DNA from 3 places in the Paenibacillus sp. J31R120 genome. Region 2 is predicted to be linked to each of the others. Evidence: riboswitches for the same ligand, from Rfam matches in the RefSeq annotation. Region 2 holds a riboswitch; each other region holds the start of a gene.
The links. Region 2 has a riboswitch for ZMP and ZTP ahead of rpiB (ribose 5-phosphate isomerase B). Riboswitches for the same ligand answer to the same signal wherever they lie in the genome.

Region 1 (3,270 bases), on a different contig from region 2:
GAAAAGCCTGATGGCAACCCTGCGGCGTCCATATGGTTATTCGGCGATTCTCCGTTCATACAGATTCGCGCTCCAGCCTTCTCCATCGAAGCGTCCTTGCAGATCAAAGCCTTGGCTTTGATAATACCGGTTCAGACCAGGATTGTCCGCCATACAGTCGAGACGAAGCCAGCGCTTGCCTTTGCTGCGGATGTATCCCTCCGCCCATTCCAGCAGCTCTTGACCGCCTCCTTCTCCCTTATACCGCCGGGAGACAGCCAGCCGATGAACATAACCTGCGTCATCATGATACCGCTCTCCCCAGATTTCTTCGTATGACCAGTGAACTGAGAAACAGCCGACCAGTTCCTCACCGCGCTCCGTTACGAACACCTCTTGCTCTCCGATGAATGTGTCGACCGTCTCTTGGGTGAAATCCTCCTCGCGCCATTGCCGCAAGCCGTGCGCCGAATGAATCCATCTGGCCGCTTCCTCCAACAAGCCCCGCAGCTTCACCGCATCCTCCGCGGTCGCTCTGCGGATGGCAAGCGAAGCTGGCGCATTCAGAACAGGAGCTTCGCGATTCCATAGGTATTCGAGCTTCGCTGCCGTATCGAGCGCCCGCTCTTCTCCCGCTAACCGCGCCACCGCATGCAACGCCGCATCGATGCCCGCCGTCACGCCTGCAGAGAGGATGATGCTGCCGTTGTCCACGTAACGCACTCCCTCCACGATGCGGGTGCTGGCAGGCACCGATTCACGGAGCAGATTCATGGCGCGGCTGTTGGTTGTTGCCGACAGGCCGTCCAGTAAGCCCGCTTTAGCCAACAGCAACGCACCGGTACAGACGGATATCGTGAGCTCAGCCTGCTTCGATAAGCTCCGAATCCAATCCGTCATCGCCCCGTTATGCATCTCCGTGCGCGCTCCCCAGCCCCCCGGCACGATCAGGATATCCGGTCTCGGACAATCCTCTGCGCTGTAGCTCGGAACAAGCGTAATCCCGCTAATCGAGCGGCATTCCCTCTTCTCCAGAGCCGCCGTATAGACATGGAAATCTTGCCCCCAATTGCTCGCTACTGCAAACACATCAAAAGGCCCGGCCAGATCAAGCGTATCCACTCCCTCATACATCAACACCGCTACTTGTTTAGCTTTTCCCATCATTATCGCTCCTTTGAACATAAAAAAGCATTCGATCGATGATCAAATGCTTTGCCCAGGCGAACGGCTTGTATGACAGATGTGCTCCCCCGTAGTGATCTACGTTCTCGCCAGTTACACACCCAAATATTTACTGACTATTATAAATTTTCTGACGAAAAAGTCAATCGTTTATTTCCTTCTTCTCATTCCCAACAGTACAACAATTAGAATAATGACTATGGCCGCAATCAAGCCGACCATCAGTCCGGCTGAAGTACTCCTCCCGGATTCTGATAACTGCCCCTTTTTCGAATCGCTTGCGATCGGACGGCTCTCTGCGTCATCATCCGTCGTGTCCGTTGCTGCAGGGGCATGGGATGCATCTGCAGTCGGCAGCTCGCTTGCTGGTTGGAGTTGAAGCTCCTTATCTTTCAAGTAATCCAGCTCTGCGTCTGCCAACGATAACTTTACGGTAGGCGAGCAAAGCTGATTCTCCCACTGACTGTCGATATTTTTCAAATAGTACAGATACTCCTCGCCTTCCTTGCTCACGCGACTGTCCGTCTCCCAATATCGATCTTCCAGAATCGTTAGGCGGTCAACCTCGATTCCTTTGAAGCTTTGCTTAACCTCCAATTGAATGGTGTGTTCCTCCTGACCCGCTTTTACATTCAACACTTTCGCCACAATAACTCCATCATATGTCTCATACCGCTGTTCGATTGGACCAGGCTCCACGCAAGAAAGCGCCATCGCTTGACCAGGCAGCAGGAGCCAATACGCTAACACAACCATCGTCAGCCAAACCGGTTTTCTCATCTTATCCCCCTATGCAACGATAGACGAAGAAAGCTGCCGGATTTGTTTCAAATCCGACAAATGATAAGCTCCTAAAGATTTGTTCGCCAGCGCAGCAACGCGCGAGGAAGCTGCAAGCCGAGAAATTAGGCTTAGGGAGCCAGCGAAGATGCGCTGGGCTGCTGCAAGCCGAGAAATTAGGCTTAGAGAGCTCGCGAAGATGCGCTGGGCTGCTGCAAGCCGAGAAATTAGGCTTAGAGAGTCAATCCCTGCCGCTATGCGACTCCTAAATATGACAAAAAAGCATTTGGGTAAAACCCAAATGCTTTTTGTTATGGATATTTCGAGCAGCCACGTATCGAGGCAAGCTATTTTTTTGATTTGGAGGAGAATGACGACCACGGCGAAGGCAGAATCGATATAATCTTGCCCGAATCCTGGTGTACTTCTTGACGCAGCTGCGGCTTCGCATAACGGTCAGCTGAAGTCGGCCTCTTCGACTGCTGCTGCGTTCTAGCCGGCTTGCCCGCTTGCCGCTGGGTTTGACCCTCGCGAGGACGGTCGTCCTTTGCAGGACGAGGCTGGCTCGGCTTCGCAGGGGCTTGCCCTTGCGGCTTCACTTGTTCCTTCTTCTCCTGTGGCTTAGGACCGTTCGAGCGGCTCGGCTTGTTCTCCGGCTGCCGGACTTCCCCGGATTGCAGCTTATTCTGCGGCTTCGATTGACCGGCCGCACTGGCACCCGCTTCCGCCTTTTGTGACTTAGGCTTCGCCTGTTCGACCCCATTCGCACCTGCGGATGCTGCCGCTCCTTGCGGCTTGCTCTTCTTCCGGCGAGGCTTCTTGCCGCTTCCTGCAGCGCCTTCGGCGGACTTTGCATCAGAGGAAGCCGACTTCGAAGGAGCCTGCTCTGCCGCGGCAGGAGCAGCTCCTTTCATCGGGTAGGGATGATCCTGAACAACCGGAATCCTCTTCTTGATCAGCTTCTCAATATCCTTCAGATACGGAAGCTCATCCGTCTCACAGAAGGAGATCGCTGTTCCGTCATGGCCTGCGCGGCCTGTCCGACCAATTCGATGCACGTAGGTCTCCGGAATGTTCGGCAGATTGAAGTTAATGACATGCGACAGCTCCTCCACATCAATTCCTCTTGCTGCGATATCCGTCGCTACGAGCACGCGAGTCGCGCCGCTCTTGAAGTTATTCAGCGCGTTCTGGCGCGCATTCTGCGACTTGTCGCCATGAATAGCCTGCGCCGTAATCCGCTGCTTGTTCAGTCCGCGGGCGACGCGGTCCGCGCCATGCTTCGTGCGCGTGAACACCAGCGCGGATACGATCGACTGATCCGAG
Region 2 (3,270 bases):
CGAACAGTTCCTTCGCACGATCGCGCGCAATATCTTCGACGATATCGACATGCTCGCAACCGCCATAGTAGCGTTTGCCCGGATAGCCTTCCGCGTATTTGTTCGTTAGTACGGAGCCCATTGCCTCCAGTACCGCTTCGCTTACGATATTCTCCGATGCGATTAGTTCAATGTTGTCGCGTTGGCGTTGAAGCTCAAGGCCCATCGCCTTCAATACTTCTGGATCTTGCTTGCGTAATTGTTCCACCTTTAGTTCCTCCTTGTATCAATGCTTGTATAATAGCGAAAACACACTTTCATATCGCCAAAGCGTCCTTCGCGCAATCACCTTACTTACTCGCATAGCCCAGCTTTTTGTTCTGCTCTCAAGCTGCTGCTCTCGTCATAGACCGCTCTCGCTCCGCCGATTAGCTTCGGCCTCGTGATCGCCATCGTAACGTGAGCTTCGCCAATCGTCTTAATGGACGGTCTCACTGGAACGGCAACCCGCTTCAAATGCATACCGATGAACGTATCGCCAATGTCGATGCCCGCATGTGCTTCCAATTGCTCAACCAGACAAGGCTTGGCGAATTGTCCATATGCATAGGCCGCCATGGAGCCTCCCGCCTTCGGCACAGGTACAGCATGGACAACGTCAAGTCCGCGCCGCACGGCCTCATCTTCTTCGATAACCAATGCACGATTCAGATGCTCGCAGCACTGATACACAGGAACAAACGGAATCTGCTTTCTGACCGCTTCAACGCCTGCATAGACAGCCGCCGCCGTCTCCACAGCTCCCGATGTACCGATTCGATGACCAAGCACCTCACTCGTACTTACCCCAATAATCAGGAGATGGCCCGCTCCCAGCTTGCCGGCTAGCGCAAGCTCTCTGATAACGGTCTCTACTTGCCCAGCAATTGCCGCTTGTTGCTCATTAGGTTCATTGCTCATTCAGTCACGCCTCCTTCCCTGAAACCAGCTGTTAGGGATGAATGGAGAAGCGCTTCTCCAGTTGCATAACTTTGTCGATGCGGCCTGCATGACGACCCGCATTCGAGAATGGCGTCTCCAGCCACACTTTCACAATCTCTCCGGCTACACCAGGTCCGATGACGCGCTCGCCCATAGCTAAGACATTCGTGTCATTATGCTCCCGAGTCGCTTTGGCCGAGAAAATATCATGCACCAACGCACAACGAATGCCTGGATACTTGTTCGCAGCGATGGACATGCCAATGCCTGTACCGCAAATCAATATGCCGCGATCCGCCTTGCCGCTAGCCACCATCTCGCATACCGGCAGCGCATAATCCGGATAGTCGACCGACTGCTCGCAATCGCAGCCAACATCCTCAATCTCATGACCCAGTGCTTCAATAATCGGAACAAGCTCATCCTTCAAACGGTAACCGCCGTGATCGGCGCCAATCGCAATCTTCAATGTGAACACCATCCTGCCTTAAGTTGTAAGAGTCATTGCTTCCTGCAAATAACCTATGGTGATAGTATACCTTGTTCCGGCCAAAAAGACGAAAAAAAGAGCAAGACATGCTTATTCAGCATGCTGCTCTTTGCCCAGGCGACCGGCCGTATATTCCGATGCTCCACCGTGGTTAGCCCACTTCCGTCGCCAGTTACATCGGAAACTCTTTTGTCTCCATCATCATAGCTCATATCTGTTCAGAAATCAATCGTTTCGAACGTCTAATTACGGACGTTTCGACAGCTTGTCGAGGAGCTTCTGAATGGAAGCTTCAATCTCGCGGGAGCAGCTGTCATAGACGGATTGCGTCCCTCCGAACGGATCGGCGATATCGAAGCTTGGAATACGCTGCTCCAGCTCCAACAGACGCTGTCTCTCGGATGTGCTGAGCTGCTGGCCAAGCGCGCTTTTCATCTGCATTTCGGTATAAAGACCTTCCAGCTCCAATATATCCTGCAGCACGCTGTCATCCTGATAGGCGAACTCTTTGAGCGTATACGTCTTGTCGACCGCACCCGGATGATAATGTAGCAAAGAACGCTTATGGCTTGAGGTCATGGTTAAAATCAAATCCGCCCAATCCACAGCCTCAGCGGTTATCGCCCGCGAGGAGCCTGCATGCTCAATGTCCCTGAGCCTGAGCGTGGATAAGGTATTCGATGAGATCGGCAAGCCGTCGATCGTGGATACGCCCGCTGAGCGGACAGCTACCGTAATGCCCCGCACTGCGGCATGACGACGAAGCAAAGCCTCCGCCATGGGCGAACGGCAAGTATTCCCTGTACAGACGAACAAAATACGTTTCATTGCGCCAGCTCCTTTGTATGAACGGTTACCTTACACTACATTAGACAATAAATAATATGCCGAACACAAGCAATATGGCGCCGCCGCAAGCCTCCCCATATTCGCCCAGCTTGCTGCTTACCTTACGACCTAGCAATAGGCCCAGCATGGACATCATCCCGCCAAAAAAGCCGAATAACAATATGGTTAGCCATAAGTCGGCGGAAAACATCCCTAGCGTTACGCCTACCGAAAAAGCATCTACACTAACACTTAAAGCCAGGACAAGCAGTCCCAGCGACGAACGATGGTTGAAGGTCGGTACGCCTTCCCCGCGGATCGAGCTGTAGATCATATGACCTCCAAGCAGGAGGAGCAAGACACCGGCGGCGGTCGTGGCGACACTGCCCAGCAGCCCGCTCACGAATTGGCCTGTCAGCAAACCTCCGATGGGCATTAGAATATGAAAAAGTCCAATAACTGCGCCAAGCTTTACTATATCAAGCAGTCGAATGCCCTTCAGTCCAATGCCAAGACCGAGCGAGAACGCATCGAATCCAAGCGCCACAGCAATAATGAGCAGCGTCAAAAACTGCCCCATATACGCACTAACGTCCATTCGCACATCTCCCCTATGTATGGCCGCACTTACTAACCAACATATGCGGACATAGGGACAAACATACTACTTGTCTAATGCAATGATTGTACCGCCGGCTGCCTTCACCAGGCGGTTCATAAGTGCGCCGCCAATCCCTTCCGAGAGACAAGCCTCGGACCATATGCGGCCAATCCCAGCTTCATCGAATTGGCGAAGCGCTCCGTAGAGACGATGGGCTGCTTCCTCCAGCTTGCTCTCGCTGCCGAGATCCAGCACAAGATCGGCTTCATAACGGCTTGACCGCTCACTGAAGGACAGCACGCCGGTAACCACACCGTCTGCCTTCGACTGTCTGGCCTGTTCATTCACATACGAGATGACAGCCTCGGGCTGACCCTGTATGATGGAAAGC
Region 3 (3,270 bases), on a different contig from region 2:
ATCCCGCTGCTGCTGTATAAGCTGAAGGTCGACCCTGCTGTAGCGTCAGGTCCGCTCATTACAACGCTTAACGATATTTTGTCGTTGCTGATCTACTTTGGCATCGCGACGGCGTTCCTGGAATATTTGATATAACAAGTGGGTGTACTTGATCGATCATAAAGGGAAAAAGAGACTTCGAATCACGTTGCCGTGGTTTGGAGTCTCTTTCGAATTTCGACATACCGTTGCGATTCGTTACATTCTCTGACGGGCTGTATGCAGAACAGCCTTGCATCGCGTCTCCATTTCGTCCATAAGCGCAGCAGCCTGCTCGGCATAACGGCTCTTCATAGCCGACTCCGGCATGGAACGGAGATTTATCTCAACAGTCAGCAGGGCGGAGCGAGCTGCCGCCTCGAACAAAATAACGCCGATGCCAAGGTCAGAGATGACATGCTTGTTGGCAGAGTCGGCAATAGCGGCAGTGCTGGTTATGCCATCCCGGCATAATCTCATAAGTCGAAGCGGAACCTCAATGGCATGCAGGGTGGCGGACTCCAGGGCAAGCTTGCGCGAAGCCTTCTCGTCCTCTGTTGATTTTGGCAGCTTTAATGCCGCCATGTAGCCGTTGAACGACTCGATGTCCGCATGAAGCAGCTCTTCTGATGCAGCGGATAGGCGTCGCATCTCCGACAATGTCTCTTGAATCTGCGCCTCATAGGCTGCGAACTTCTCCCCTTGGGACAAGCTGCCGGCCATTGCCGTCATGGAAGCGCCGAGCGCCGCGACTAACGCGGCAACACTGCCGCCGCCGGGAGTAGGATCAGGGCTCCCTGCCTGGTGCAGGAAGCGGCGGATGGAATCATCCCATGATACATTGCTCATATTTGCTCCTCCTCGCCTTGTTGGATGCGAATGGCTTTCATCAAATTTTGGAACAGGACTGCTGTCGTCAGCGTGCCTACCCCGCCTGGCACCGGGGAGACGGCAGCGACATAAGCATCCAGGTCAGCGGCACCATCTCCAGCAATACGGCCGTCCTCTGTTTCGTTGATGCCAGCGTCCACAACGATCAGTCTGTCATGAACCATAGCGGAGGTAATTCTATTCGGCCTGCCAACGGCTAGAAAAGCAATATCTGCATGGCTGAGATGCGAAGCGATGTCTGGCGTGCGAGAGTGACAGACGGTGACAGTAGCCTGCTCCCGCTGAAGCAGGTGGAATAGAGGAAGGCCGACGGTCTGGCCTCTTCCGACCAGCGTTACGTTTCTGCCTTCCAATGAAAATCCATAGTGCTTCAGCAGATGGATGCAGGCCTGGGGAGTAGCGGGATATAGGCCGTCTTCTCCCGTCAGGGTTGCCAGTTTGTTTTGCGGCGTTACGCCGTCGATATCTTTGCTCGGCCGAATTTCCCGTTCCACTCTCCTCGCCGAGATATGCTGCGGCAGAGGAAGCTCCACCATAATGCCATGAACGGATGCGTCTTCGTTCAACCGACGGATTAGCGTGATAATTTCGGCTTCTTCTACGTCGGCTTTGAATGCATGTAGGTGGAAGGATACGCCAAGCCGTTCGGCGATCCTGCGCTTTGCTTCTGCATAATAGGCGGAAGCGGGGTCTCCTTCGACAATAATTGTCGCCAGATAGGGCTGAATACCTTGCATGCCAAGCTCACTCACTTCAGTCATAATCTCCAGGTAAACTCGATCAGCAGCTTCTTTTGCTTTCATCAACAATGCCATCCTTGCAACCTCCCCAGCGGGTAATTTTCGAATAAAACGAAAAAAAGCATCCGCATCAGCTCATGACGAGCCGACTGCAGATACTTCTCCCAGGCGAACGGATCCATTCCGTTCGTATGCTTCCTCGTGGTTTATTCCACTCTTTTCGCCAGTCGCATACGACGTTATTTTTATATCACCTATTATGTCCGCAATCGAATTTGAGGTCAAGATGATTGACAAAAAAAGACTTCACTCTTATGAATTCATTTAATATATCTAATTTGATAATCATTAAATTATTAAATAAATCCGCAAGCTCATTTGTTCAGATGGGTATGCAGGCATTTGAACATGGTGCAGCGTGTGAAGAACGCGGTGAAGCAGCATGTGGGGGAACGGATTCTGTGCATCGTCGGAGCGGATCATAACGATATGATGCATGAATAACTTCGCATGGAGGGGACAATTGAGCTCATTTATCCCTTGCGTTAGGAGTAGTGTGCAACTTTCCGAAAAATATTTATTACAATTTATTCCTTATGAAGAGGGTGTGAGCGTGAAATAAAGCACTTACATTCATGAAAAGTATAAAAAATTGACGTAATGCGCCTCTCTCCACGGGGCTATAAGGCCATTACTATTAAAAGCTATAGCTTGACACGTTTATTAAAGTGCATTACTATTTTGCCATTACATTAATACTATGCGGTTACTCTGAATTTATTTTGTCAAAAAACCTCGTCATTCATCGAAAAATAACGGAAAACATAGAAATTTGTTTTATAAAAGTTGAACTAAAGGTTCGTAAGGAGCGTTCTATTGATATCGCCAAATCTCTATGGCTTGCCGCTCGGTGTAATGAAAGGAGATTATCATGACTACCAGAATCCAACTGATGAACGGACAAAATGAAATCTATAACGAAGCGGGCTTGCAGTTAATCGGCAGCAACGGACATAACCAAAGCGGGCTGTCGCCCCAGGAGCTGCTGGAATCGGCGCTTGGTCTTTGTGTCTCGATCTCGCTTCAGCAGAAGCTGGAGACGGATGGGGTTGAATTCGGGCGGTTTCCGCTCAGCGTAGAAGTGACAGCGAGGAAGACGGACAGGGAGCTCAACGCCTTTACCAGCTTTACGGTACGGGTGAAGCTGCCATCTACCATCGAGCCGAATTACAAGGACAAGCTGATTGCCATCGTCGAGCAGGCATGCGCCATCAGTAATTCGCTGAAGAGTGAAGTAGCTATAGAGACGGTCGAATACCATTTATCTTAATGGGCAGGCTGCCGCTTGCATGATCTTATTCAATCCGCTATAATCGGCATTACTTTATGTTATGAAGGGGTTTATAGCTATGCGTATATCCAAGCTGAATCAACTTCATCATCACAAGCAGCGTTAGCACACCTGATTGAATCAGGGCGGGCTAACGCATTTCGCGTTGGCCTCCCTGCGAGATATGAAGCGCGCAGGACCAAGAGGTCCTGCGCGTTTTTTTATGTTCACACCTCAATTCAAAAAAGGAGCTGACAGTTATGCAAAACGTAAAAGGAACCTATGATTTTA

Region 1: it holds a riboswitch for ZMP and ZTP, as region 2 does, so the genes downstream of both, AC0YNW_RS15985 (GNAT family N-acetyltransferase) here and rpiB (ribose 5-phosphate isomerase B) in region 2, are expected to answer to the same signal.
Region 3: it holds a riboswitch for ZMP and ZTP, as region 2 does, so the genes downstream of both, AC0YNW_RS17035 (bifunctional 5,10-methylenetetrahydrofolate dehydrogenase/5,10-methenyltetrahydrofolate cyclohydrolase) here and rpiB (ribose 5-phosphate isomerase B) in region 2, are expected to answer to the same signal.

What each region holds. Positions count from the first base shown of each region.
Region 1 is NZ_JBWDNN010000004.1:109,546-112,815, reverse strand. Features, by position in the region: gene AC0YNW_RS15985 (GNAT family N-acetyltransferase) at 37-1,146, opposite strand; ZMP/ZTP riboswitch at 1,190-1,271, opposite strand; gene AC0YNW_RS15980 (hypothetical protein) at 1,315-1,944, opposite strand; gene AC0YNW_RS15975 (DEAD/DEAH box helicase) at 2,292-3,270, opposite strand, start outside.
Region 2 is NZ_JBWDNN010000009.1:144,898-148,167, forward strand. Features, by position in the region: gene AC0YNW_RS24890 (serine hydroxymethyltransferase) at 1-247, opposite strand, end outside; gene AC0YNW_RS24895 (TIGR01440 family protein) at 334-939, opposite strand; gene rpiB (ribose 5-phosphate isomerase B) at 971-1,429, opposite strand; ZMP/ZTP riboswitch at 1,555-1,636, opposite strand; gene AC0YNW_RS24905 (low molecular weight protein arginine phosphatase) at 1,697-2,278, opposite strand; gene AC0YNW_RS24910 (manganese efflux pump MntP) at 2,319-2,876, opposite strand; gene AC0YNW_RS24915 (L-threonylcarbamoyladenylate synthase) at 2,943-3,270, opposite strand, start outside.
Region 3 is NZ_JBWDNN010000004.1:344,556-347,825, forward strand. Features, by position in the region: gene mgtE (magnesium transporter) at 1-135, shown strand, start outside; gene AC0YNW_RS17030 (cyclodeaminase/cyclohydrolase family protein) at 238-867, opposite strand; gene AC0YNW_RS17035 (bifunctional 5,10-methylenetetrahydrofolate dehydrogenase/5,10-methenyltetrahydrofolate cyclohydrolase) at 864-1,724, opposite strand; ZMP/ZTP riboswitch at 1,805-1,890, opposite strand; gene AC0YNW_RS17040 (OsmC family protein) at 2,581-2,979, shown strand; gene AC0YNW_RS17045 (histidine--tRNA ligase) at 3,240-3,270, shown strand, end outside.